3 regions of the Micromonospora zhanjiangensis genome follow, and region 3 is predicted to be linked to each of the others. Evidence: riboswitches for the same ligand, from Rfam matches in the RefSeq annotation. Region 3 holds a riboswitch; each other region holds the start of a gene.
What was found. Region 3 has a riboswitch for cyclic di-AMP ahead of ACFOX0_RS07075 (coiled-coil domain-containing protein). Riboswitches for the same ligand answer to the same signal wherever they lie in the genome.

Region 1 (3,245 bases), on a different contig from region 3:
GGCGCGGGGATCCACTCGCAGGAGATGTCGACCGGGCACTCCAGGCCGTCGGGCCGTTCGGCGCGGCGCAGGCCCAACCGGTCCAGCCAGGACCGGGCCGGGGCCAGCCCGGCGCGGGCGGCCAGGGTGAGCCGGTGCCCGTCGTCGGTCACCCGGGTCATCCCGTCCCGGAGGGTGCCGTACACCTCGTCGGCGAAGCTGCCGGCGCCGTCCGCGGTGTCCGCGCCCGAGTACCGGGCCACCGCGCCGTACCAGGCCGCGGGGTCGCTGCCGGCTCCGGTCGGGGCACCGAGACCCTTCTGGTACGACGCGAGCAGCGCGGCGCCGCCCCGGATGTTGGCGGCCGGCTGGGTACGTAGCGCCTCGGCCGCGCTGCCGGTCAGCCGGGCGGCGGCGTCCAGCGTCTGCAGGGCCGCCGCGGTGGGCGCGTCGGGATCGGGCGCCTGCGGCCCGGTGACCCGCAACGCGGGCCGCGAGTCGTCGCCCCGCGGGTCCTCGTCCGTGTCGACGTGACGGGCGGCGGTCAGCCCGGCGACGTACCGGCCGTCGGTGAGGTGCATCGGGCCGAACCCGCCGCCGGTGCTGGGCGTGCCGGCGTTGGTGTCCCAGCGCGATTCCAGGTAGGAGACGGCGAGCAGTACGCTCTCGGGCACGCCGAACTCGGCCGCCGCGGCGGCGTACTCCTGTTGCCGGCTGTCGGTCGGCGCGGCCGTCGCCGGCGTGGCGCCGGCGGGGGTGAGCGCCGCGGCGCCCACCAGCGCGGTGCTGAGCAGGATCCGCCTGCCCACGGGCACTCTCGGTCGGTGCATCGGACCTCCAAATCGGGGGTGGGTGACAGTGGTCACCCTCACCCCTGGCATGGCGGGTCGTCAATAGCTGCCGGTGCTGTGCCTGATAGCCGTAGGAAACCTTCACTGGTAATCGCGAATACCGTGCGTCATGAATAACGAATGAAGGTGTGTCGCGACTTGCAATTCACCGCTGCGTTTCCCTACTCTTGGTGACCGTCGATCCGGCGGTAGCTCGCCCATCCCGGGCGGCGGCGGGTCGACACGCCGAATCGTCACGCACGAGCCGGGGACCCAGGCAACACCGGGGTGAATCCGCAGCACCACCGCGGTAGGGCGCACCACTCTCCTCTCCGCCCGAACCCGTCAGCTAACCCGGTAGGCGGTCAGGGAGAAGGAGTACCGACCCCGGTGGCACACCATGCCCCGCGGTCCCGGTCCGTCCGGTCGGCGCCCGCCGACCGTGCGACCGCGCGACCGCGTTTGCGATGGTCCGTCATTTCCACCGCGTTCACCGCGGTAGCCAGCGCCGCCGCGCTGCTCATCGGCGCGGCCCCCGTCCACGCCGCGCCGTCGGTCAGCGACATCGAGAAGCAGATCGACACGGCGTGGAACGATCTCGAACCGACGATCGAGAAGCACAACGCCGTCAGCCAGGACCTGGCCAAGAAGAAGAAGCTGGCCGACGAGCTGGCCCGGAAGATCCAGCCCCTGCAGTTGCAGGTGGACCTGGCGATGAGCAAGGTCGGCGAGTTGGCGGTCCGGGCCTACAAGGGCGACGAGGCCTCGGCCCTGAACGCCATCCTGGCCACCGGCTCCCCGAAGGAGCTGATCAACAAGCTTGAGGTGCTCGACCAGTTCGCCCGCGACCAGCAGCAGGACGTCCAGGCGGTGGTCGACCTCAAGGCGAGGTACGCCGCGCAGAAGGCGCCGCTGGACCGACTGGTCGCCCAGCTGACCCGGACCGAGGCCGAACTGGCCAAGAAGAAGAAGGACATCGACACCGAGATCGCCCGGCTGCAGAAGCTGCGCCTGCAGGCGTACGGCAGCGGGGCGGGAGGTGTCTTCAAGCCGGCGCCCTGCCCGGCGAACTACCCGGGTGGCAACGCCGGAAAGGTGGTCAAGTTCGCCTGTGCGCAGATCGGCAAGCCGTACATCTGGGGTGCGTCCGGTCCGGGCAGCTACGACTGCTCGGGCCTGACCATGGCGGCCTGGGCCCAGGTCGGAGTCAACCTGCCGCACAACGCGGCCCAGCAGCACTCGCTGGTGAGGTCGGTCAGCCGGGCCGAACTGATACCCGGTGACCTGGTGTTCTACAACAACCTGGCGCACGTCGGGATGTACGTCGGCAACGGTTGGGTGGTGCACGCGCCGCAGAGCAACGACCACGTCCGGATGAGGAAGATCGACGGCGGCATCGTCGGCTACGGCCGACCGGGCTGACCGGCTCTTCCGATACCTGTCGCGAAGCCCTCCCCGCCGAACCCGGCGGGGAGGGCTTCCGCTCTCGCGCGGCGTCGGGTCAGGCGGTCGGCCAGGTGCGCCAGTTCTGCCAGGACCGGCTCGGGGTCGGTCCGCGCTGGCCCTGGTAGCGCGAGCCGTACACCGCGGAACCGTACGGATGCTCGGCCGGCGACGAGAGCCGGAAGATGCAGAGCTGACCGATCTTCATGCCCGGCCAGAGCTTGATCGGCAGGTTGGCCACGTTGGACAGCTCCAGCGTGACGTGCCCGGAGAAGCCGGGGTCGATGAACCCGGCCGTGGAGTGCGTCAACAGGCCCAGCCGACCCAGGGAACTCTTGCCCTCCAGCCGGCCGGCCAACTGGTCGCCGAGCGAGATGACCTCGTACGTGGAGGCCAGCACGAACTCGCCGGGGTGCAGCACGAAGGGCTCGCCGGCCGGCACCTCGACCAGTGACGTCAGGTCGTCCTGCTGGGTGGCCGGGTCGATGTGGGTGTAGAGGTGGTTGTTGAAGACCCGGAACAGGCGGTCCAGCCGGACGTCGATGCTGGACGGCTGCACCAGCGCCGGTTCGAACGGCTCCAGGGCCAGGTTGCCCGTCTTGATCTCGGAGACCAGGTCCCGGTCGGAGAGCAGCATCGTGCCAGCCTATCGAGCCGCCCCGCGGGGGAGTTGCCAGGTGTGACCGGGCTCGACAACTGATCGGCCTGATCGGTCCGGTTGGCCGATTGGGATCCTTCGTGCGGCTCCGCCAGCGGTTGTGGGCAGGCGCTGCGTTTGAGGATCCAAGGGCGGGGTAGGAGTCGATCGAGCACGGTGCCCCCGTACGGTTCCGGCTCGAGACCCACCTCAACGAAGCCGGCATATGACATCGCGGGAGATCTGGACGATCGGGCACTGGACGTGCCCGGAATCGGCGTTCCTCCAGCCATTGCACGCGCACGACATCGGGCTGCTCGCCGACGTGCGTGCGCAGCCCGGATCGCGACGCAACC
Region 2 (3,245 bases), on a different contig from region 3:
GGTGTCCCCCTTGTCACCTGGGCATGCCCGGCTCGCATACCCGGCGAACTCTCCGTCAACCTGGGAACACACTCCGATCATCGGGCTCGTGGGGGTTCGCGTGCTCCGGCGTCCCGACGGGCGACCCGGCGACCTCCGGCTCCGCCGGTGCGCCGGTCGGCTCGTCCGCGGCGGCGTGCCGGGCGGCCCGCCGCCGCAGCCAGAGGGTGCTGCCGATCCCGGCCAGCACCGCCACCACGAGCGCGGCCCAGGAGAAGTCCTTGAGCCACCGTTCCGCGACGCGACCGAGGTAGAACAGCAGGTAGGTGGTGCCGAAGGCCCAGAGCAGACCGCCGGCGGCGTTGGCGATCAGGAACTTCCGGTACGGCACCCGCAGCGCGCCGGCCAGCGGTCCGGCCAGGATGCGCAGCAGGGCGACGAACCGGCCGAAGAAAACCGCCCAGACACCCCATCGACCGAACATCTCCTCGGCGCGCAGCAGGTGGCTCGGACCGAGATGGCGGGGGAACCGGCGGCCCAGGCGTTCCAGCAGCGGCCGGCCGCCGCGCCGGCCCACGGCGTACCCGACGGAGTCGCCGACGATGGCCCCCAGGGCGGCGGCGCCGGCCACCCACTCCGGGGCGACCACGCCGGTGGCCGCGATCAAAGCGGCGCTGACCAGTGCGATCTCGCCGGGCAGCGGGATGCCCATGCTCTCCAGCCCGATGATCAGGCCGACCAGCAGGTACACCCCGGCCGGCGGCAGGGTTGAGAGCCACATTTCCACGTGATGCAACCGGTCCACCCTTCGACTCAGGCGCTGAATCTACCCGGCACGCAGCTCAGGATTCGACCCCGTCGCCCGATCGCGGCACCATCCGCCGGAGCGGGCCCGACCGCCGGATCAGGTAACGGTTTCGTCTCGATGGTCACCGGGACTTCTCCGCCGTGCCGGGTCGGTGCCACGGGCGATGTCCGACATGTCGGTTCTGGTCATTGGGCTACCGGTCGCGACCCGGGGCGACCGCTCTACCCAGTAACTCTGAGTGAAACAAAGATCGACGCCTTCCGGATCGACCAAAGTGCCGACCCAGATCACCGTTTCCGCTGGTCAAGCGGGGTTGGCAGGGATATTCCCGGTCGGTACTGTCGGCCCGTCCGCTCTGGCCCCTGGTCACCGTGGGTGACACCGGAGCGGGCCCGCTGAGTCGTGAACTCACGAGCCGGGGACCCACTGCACGTCTGGGGTGAATCCGTCGGGCGCAAGCCCGCGGTAGGGCGGCCTTCCCGCCCGAATCCGTCAGCTAACCCGGTAGGCGGTCTCGGAAGGAGAGCACGTTCGTGAAGCGCAGCACGAGCCGCGGTCGATCCCCCGGATCCCCCCGCCGCATACCCGTGTCCCAGGCCGCCCGCCCCGCCGGGTCGTAACGCCCGGACCGGCCAACCGACCCGTCGACGGTCGGTGGCGGCGAGGACGGTCGTACCCGCCGGGACCCGCGCCCGGCGATCACATCGAGGACGACGCCCACCACCGCGCGGCGGTGGCGGACGGTTCCGTGCGCCCGTCGCCCGACGGGCGGTCCCCGGGTGCCCCGACCTGACCTCCACCACCGACCGGACATCGCCATGTCGACGCGCCGCCGGGCCGACCTGACCCCGCGCTTCCGATCGCCTCACCGCGATCCGAAACCGGAACATCTGTGGAGGATTACGTGACGCAACGCACCCGACGACGGCTCCGCCCGTCCGGTCGCACCGTCCGGCTGACGGCCGGCTCCGGGGTGGCCCTCGTGGCGGCCCTCACCGCCGGGATCCTGGCCGTCCAGGGCCTGGCGACCGTCCCCGGCCCGTCCGGCCCGGTCGCCGCCGAACTGGCACCGGCCGGCCAGACCGAGCCGGCACCGGCCACCACCGGCCCCGCCTCGCCGACACCCGCGCAGCCCTCGGCCGCCGCGTCCCCGACGACACCCCCACCGCCCCCACCCGCGCCGAAGCCCAAGCCCCCGGCGTCCAAGACCCTGGCGTACGAGTACCAGGCTCAGATCAACTACTACTACTGCGGCCCGGCGGCCACCCGGATCGCGCTCACCGCCAAGGGCAAGAGCCCCAGCCAGGACGCCGTCGCCAGCCGGCTGGGCACCACCGAGAGGGGTACCGACTCCGCCGAGGACACCACCCGGGTGCTGAACGCGGTCATCGGCACCGACTTCTACCGGACCCGGACCGTCAAGGGTGGCAGCGCCGCCGAGGCCGACCGGATGCGGGCCGACGTGGTGCGGGCCATCACCCAGGGGTACGTCCCGGTGGTGAACGTCGCCGGTACCCGTACCGACCTCGACGGTGGCTGGCACAGCTACGACGGCGGCCACTACCTGACCGTGGTGGGCTACCGGGACAACGGCCGGACCCTCAAGCTCGCCGACCCGGCCAACCCGGACGTCAGCTTGTACTGGATGACCACCGCCGACGTCACCGGCTGGGCCGCCGGCCACGGTTACTCGGCCTGATCCGACGCGCGGGCGTCAGCCCGCTTCCCCTCGGCCGGCCCGGTTCACCGAACCGGGCCGGCCGCCGGTGGTGTGCCGGCCCGGGGCGGTGCGACCGCAGCCCGGACCGGTCGATCGGTCGGCCGCCGGGCGGTCGGAGGCGGGTGGGGCGGACGGTCAGTCGCGGGCCGGCGAGCGGACCGCGGACTCCAACTCCGCCGGCAGGTCGTGGTGCGACTGGTTGGCGAACAGCGCCACCTCGTACGCGACGTCGGCGATCTCCGCGTCGGCGGTGAACCGCACCGCCAGCAGCGCACCGCCGCGGGTGGTGGCGAGGAAGAGGTACGCCTCGGCCATCTGCACGATGATCTGTTGGACCCCGCCGTTGTCGGTGAGCCGGCCGGCGGCCAATGCCAACCCCTGCAACCCTGCGGCCACGCAGACCACCTGTTCGGCGACCTCCTGGTCGACCCCGCGAGAGGTGCCGAGCAACAGGCCGTCGGGGGACAGCACCATCGCCAACTCCGCCTCGGTGACCCGGTCGACGAGGTCGTCGAGCTTCCGGGTCAGGTCGTCGGTCAGGGTCCAGGAATGCGTCACAGGCGCGGTCCTCTCGCGGCGTCAGGCGGGGGCGCCCGCTGAGCCTACCCGGGCGTTACACGAACTCGCGGTACCGCCCGAACCCTTTTCCGCCGGAGTCGCCCGAATGGCCCGTGCGTGGCCGGTCGGCCACCGACGGCAACCCCGATAGGGTGGGCCGGCACGCTGATCCGCTCCAGT
Region 3 (3,245 bases):
GCGGAGATCCCGTCGTCGTTGGTGACCAGTACCCGCAACGCCATGTGCCCAGTTTTCCCGGTCGGTCGCGCGTTATGCGGCCGGTCCCGTCGACCGTGGCGGCGTCGGGGACAATGGCCGGACGATCCCGCGGCGAGAGGCGGTCCGGACCGTGCGCGAAGGCACCTTCCAGTACACGATCCAGGCCCGCTGCACGCCGGAGCGCGCGATGCGGACGGTGGCCGAGCTCGACCGGCACCGGGAACTGCATCCGCTGATCGTCGCCGTCCGGGCGGTGCCGCCGGCTCCGGGCGCGCTGCGCGGCTGGCTCATCACCGACCGGTTGGCGTGCGGGCCGTTCCGGTTCCCGATCACCTACCGGGTCGACCTGCTCAGTCGGGACGATCACCAGCTGGTGATGGTGGCCCGCCAGCGACCCGCCACCACGGTACGCAACCACACCACGGTCACGCCCGAGCCGGACGGGCTGGTCCGGATCGACGTCACGATCACCCTCGCCGCGCCGACCCCGCTCTTCGGGTACGCCTTCCGCCAGGCCCGCGCCGCCCACCTGATCCTGGCCACCCGGACCCGCGCCGCCCTGGAGGCGGAACCCTCCGAATGACAGCGGCCCTCAGCTCGGGCCGAGGGCGACGGCGGCGCGCAACGTCGCGTCCCGCAGCGCGGTGCACCGGCGGACGTTGGCCAGCCGGTTGACCGTGCGGGACACCCGGGCCAGGCGCTGCACCGGGCGGCGTCGCAGCCGGTCGTAGTCGGCCAGGGCCCGCCCGCCGGGGCGACCGCGGGCGGGCGTGGAGTCGCTGCTGCGCGGACTGCTCGACCGCGACTGACGGCGGTCGAGCCGTCCGCGCCAAGCGCCGGTCAGACCACGGACAGGTGTACGTGGTTGGTGTGGTCGCTGGACGGGTCGCCGTTGCCGCTGGTGTACGCCTGCCAACCACTGCTGGGCAGCCAGATCTGTTTGAACCAGATCACGTACAGCACGGCGAGCCGGTCGGCGTTCTTCACGAAGTACGCCGCCAGGTTGTTGCCGTACGTCCGGTCGCCGCCGGACGCGACCCCGCCGAAGCCACCCTTCTGGGCGGCGAAGTCACAGGCCCGCCCCTTCGGGTGCTCGCCCGACCCGCCGTCGCGGTGACAGGAGACGAACCGGGTGAAGCCGGCCGCCTTGGCCTGGTTCATCGCGTGCAGGGTGCGCGGCGTGATGCAGCCGTCGGTGGTCGGGTCGTTGACGCTGCACGACTCGCTCGGCCAGGAGCCGTCGGAGTTGCGCGGCGCGGCCTTCGCGGCGCTGCTGCTCGTGCCGCTGACCCCGGCGCTGGCCCCGCCGCCGCCGTTCGCGGCGAGCGCCCGCTCGGCCTGCTGCTTGCGCTTGGCCATGGCCGCGACCTGCTTGCGCTGTTCCAGGATCTCCTGGTCGATCGCGGTCTTCGCGCGGGCCGCCTGGTCCCGGGTCTCGACCAGGGCGCGGACCTCCCGGTCCTGGTTGGAGGCGACCGCGCCGAGCCGGGAGGCCCGGTTCAGGAAGCCGTCCGGCGAACCGCTCTCCAGCAGCGCCGAGACCCGGCTGAGCCGGCCGGTCCGGTACGCGACGTCGGCCAGCTCGCCCACGGTCCGGTTGCGGGTCGTGAGGTCGGCCTCGATGGCCGCCAACCGGGTGGTGAGTTCCTGCTGCCGTTGGGTGGACTTCTTCACCGCCGCCTGGGCGTCGAGGAAGCCCTTGGACGCCGCGTCGAGTTGTTCCCGGAGGCTGGCGCTGCCGCCTTCGACGTCGCCCGGCGCGGCGAGGCCGCGGGTCGGGCCGGCGGCCGCGGCGCCGGCCGGAACGGCCGGCAGTCCGATCGCCAGGACGGCGGCGAGCAGTGCCGCGATCCGGACAGCCAATGGTGGTACGGGGGTCATGGACATCCTTCCGTCAGCCGCCGACCGGGTTAGCTGACGGGTTCGGGACGGAAGATCCCTACCGCTGACGCGGATGCACCCCACGTACGTGGTTCCCCGGCTCGCCGCTTGGGCGATTAGGCGACGGCCACCGCAGGCGCCGGAGGGCGCCGCCCGGCGGAGACCGCCGCCGAGCTTACCGGCACCTTCCGGGCAGACGCAGCAAATGCCCGCCGCGTCGGCGGCGCAACATGCCGATATGCCGGACATAATCGGGCGCGGCGCCGCCGCCCGGCCGGAAACTTAAGGCGCCCCTAATCGACCCGGTCGCGCACCGTCACCAGCTCTGCGGGCCGCACGCGTCGTCCGGCGGGGCTCCGGGCTCGACCTGGAGGGTGGCGTGCTCGATGTGGAAGTCGTCCCGCAGCGCGGTCCGCGCCTCGGCCAGCACCGTCCCGACCTCGCTGCCGCTGGACACGGTCAGGTGGGCGGAGGCGACCTCCATGCCCGAGGTGAGGGTCCAGACGTGCAGGTCGTGCACGTCGGTGACGCCCCGTACCGCGCACAGCCGGGCCTGCACCGCCGGCACGTCCAGGTGCTCCGGCGCGGCCTGCACCAGGATGCGCAGCGCGGCCCGCCCCAGCCGCCAGGTGCGCGGCAGGATGAACAGCCCGATTCCCACGGCCACCACCGGGTCGGCCCACCACCAGTCGGTGACCGCGATCACGGCGGCCGCGGCGATCACGCCGGCCGAGCCGAGCAGGTCGCCGAGCACCTCCAGGTACGCGCCGCGCAGGTTGATGCTCTCCTCGGCCCCGCGCCGCAGCAGCCCGAACGCGACCAGGTTGACCAGCAGACCACCGACGGCCACCACGAGCATCGGGGTGCTGCGTACCTCGGGCGGCTCGCCGAACCGACGGACCGCCTCGACCAGCACGTAGATCGCCACGCCGAAGAGCAGGACCGCGTTCGCGAGCGCGGCCAGCACCTCCAGCCGGTAGAGCCCGAAGGTGCGCTGCGGGTCGTCCCGCCGGCGCCGGCCCGCGGTGATCGCCGCGAGCGCCATGCCGATCCCGAGCACGTCGGTGAACATGTGCCCGGCGTCCGAGAGCAGGGCCAGCGAGCCGATCGCCAGGGCGGCGGCCGCCTCGACGACCATGTACGCGGCGAGCAGGGCGAAGGTGGCCCAGAGGCGGCCCCGGTGCCGCTCCGCGGCGCGCAGGACCTGCGTGCCGTGGTCATGACCTGCGCCCACGCCCCATACCTTCCGCCAGCGATCCGACTCCGACCCAATATATGCTCACATCGCGATGTGTGCAAAAGAGTCCCGGATCCCGGACCGCGCCGGCGACGGCCGCCGCCCG

Region 1: linked by a shared signal. The riboswitch ahead of ACFOX0_RS10800 (C40 family peptidase) and the one ahead of ACFOX0_RS07075 (coiled-coil domain-containing protein) in region 3 are both predicted to bind cyclic di-AMP.
Region 2: linked by a shared signal. The riboswitch ahead of ACFOX0_RS24015 (C39 family peptidase) and the one ahead of ACFOX0_RS07075 (coiled-coil domain-containing protein) in region 3 are both predicted to bind cyclic di-AMP.

The regions. Positions count from the first base shown of each region.
Region 1 covers NZ_JBHSBN010000006.1:6,536-9,780, reverse strand. The annotation lists gene ACFOX0_RS10805 (N-acetylmuramoyl-L-alanine amidase) at 1-788, opposite strand, end outside; cyclic di-AMP (ydaO/yuaA leader) riboswitch at 1,044-1,187, shown strand; gene ACFOX0_RS10800 (C40 family peptidase) at 1,272-2,231, shown strand; gene dcd (dCTP deaminase) at 2,311-2,889, opposite strand; gene ACFOX0_RS10790 (DUF488 domain-containing protein) at 3,116-3,245, shown strand, end outside.
Region 2 covers NZ_JBHSBN010000020.1:24,328-27,572, reverse strand. The annotation lists gene ACFOX0_RS24020 (DedA family protein) at 56-760, opposite strand; cyclic di-AMP (ydaO/yuaA leader) riboswitch at 1,171-1,313, shown strand; gene ACFOX0_RS24015 (C39 family peptidase) at 1,680-2,486, shown strand; gene ACFOX0_RS24010 (roadblock/LC7 domain-containing protein) at 2,643-3,065, opposite strand.
Region 3 covers NZ_JBHSBN010000003.1:248,160-251,404, reverse strand. The annotation lists gene surE (5'/3'-nucleotidase SurE) at 1-44, opposite strand, end outside; gene ACFOX0_RS07080 (SRPBCC family protein) at 152-604, shown strand; gene ACFOX0_RS07075 (coiled-coil domain-containing protein) at 862-1,902, opposite strand; cyclic di-AMP (ydaO/yuaA leader) riboswitch at 1,905-2,035, opposite strand; gene ACFOX0_RS07070 (cation diffusion facilitator family transporter) at 2,219-3,136, opposite strand.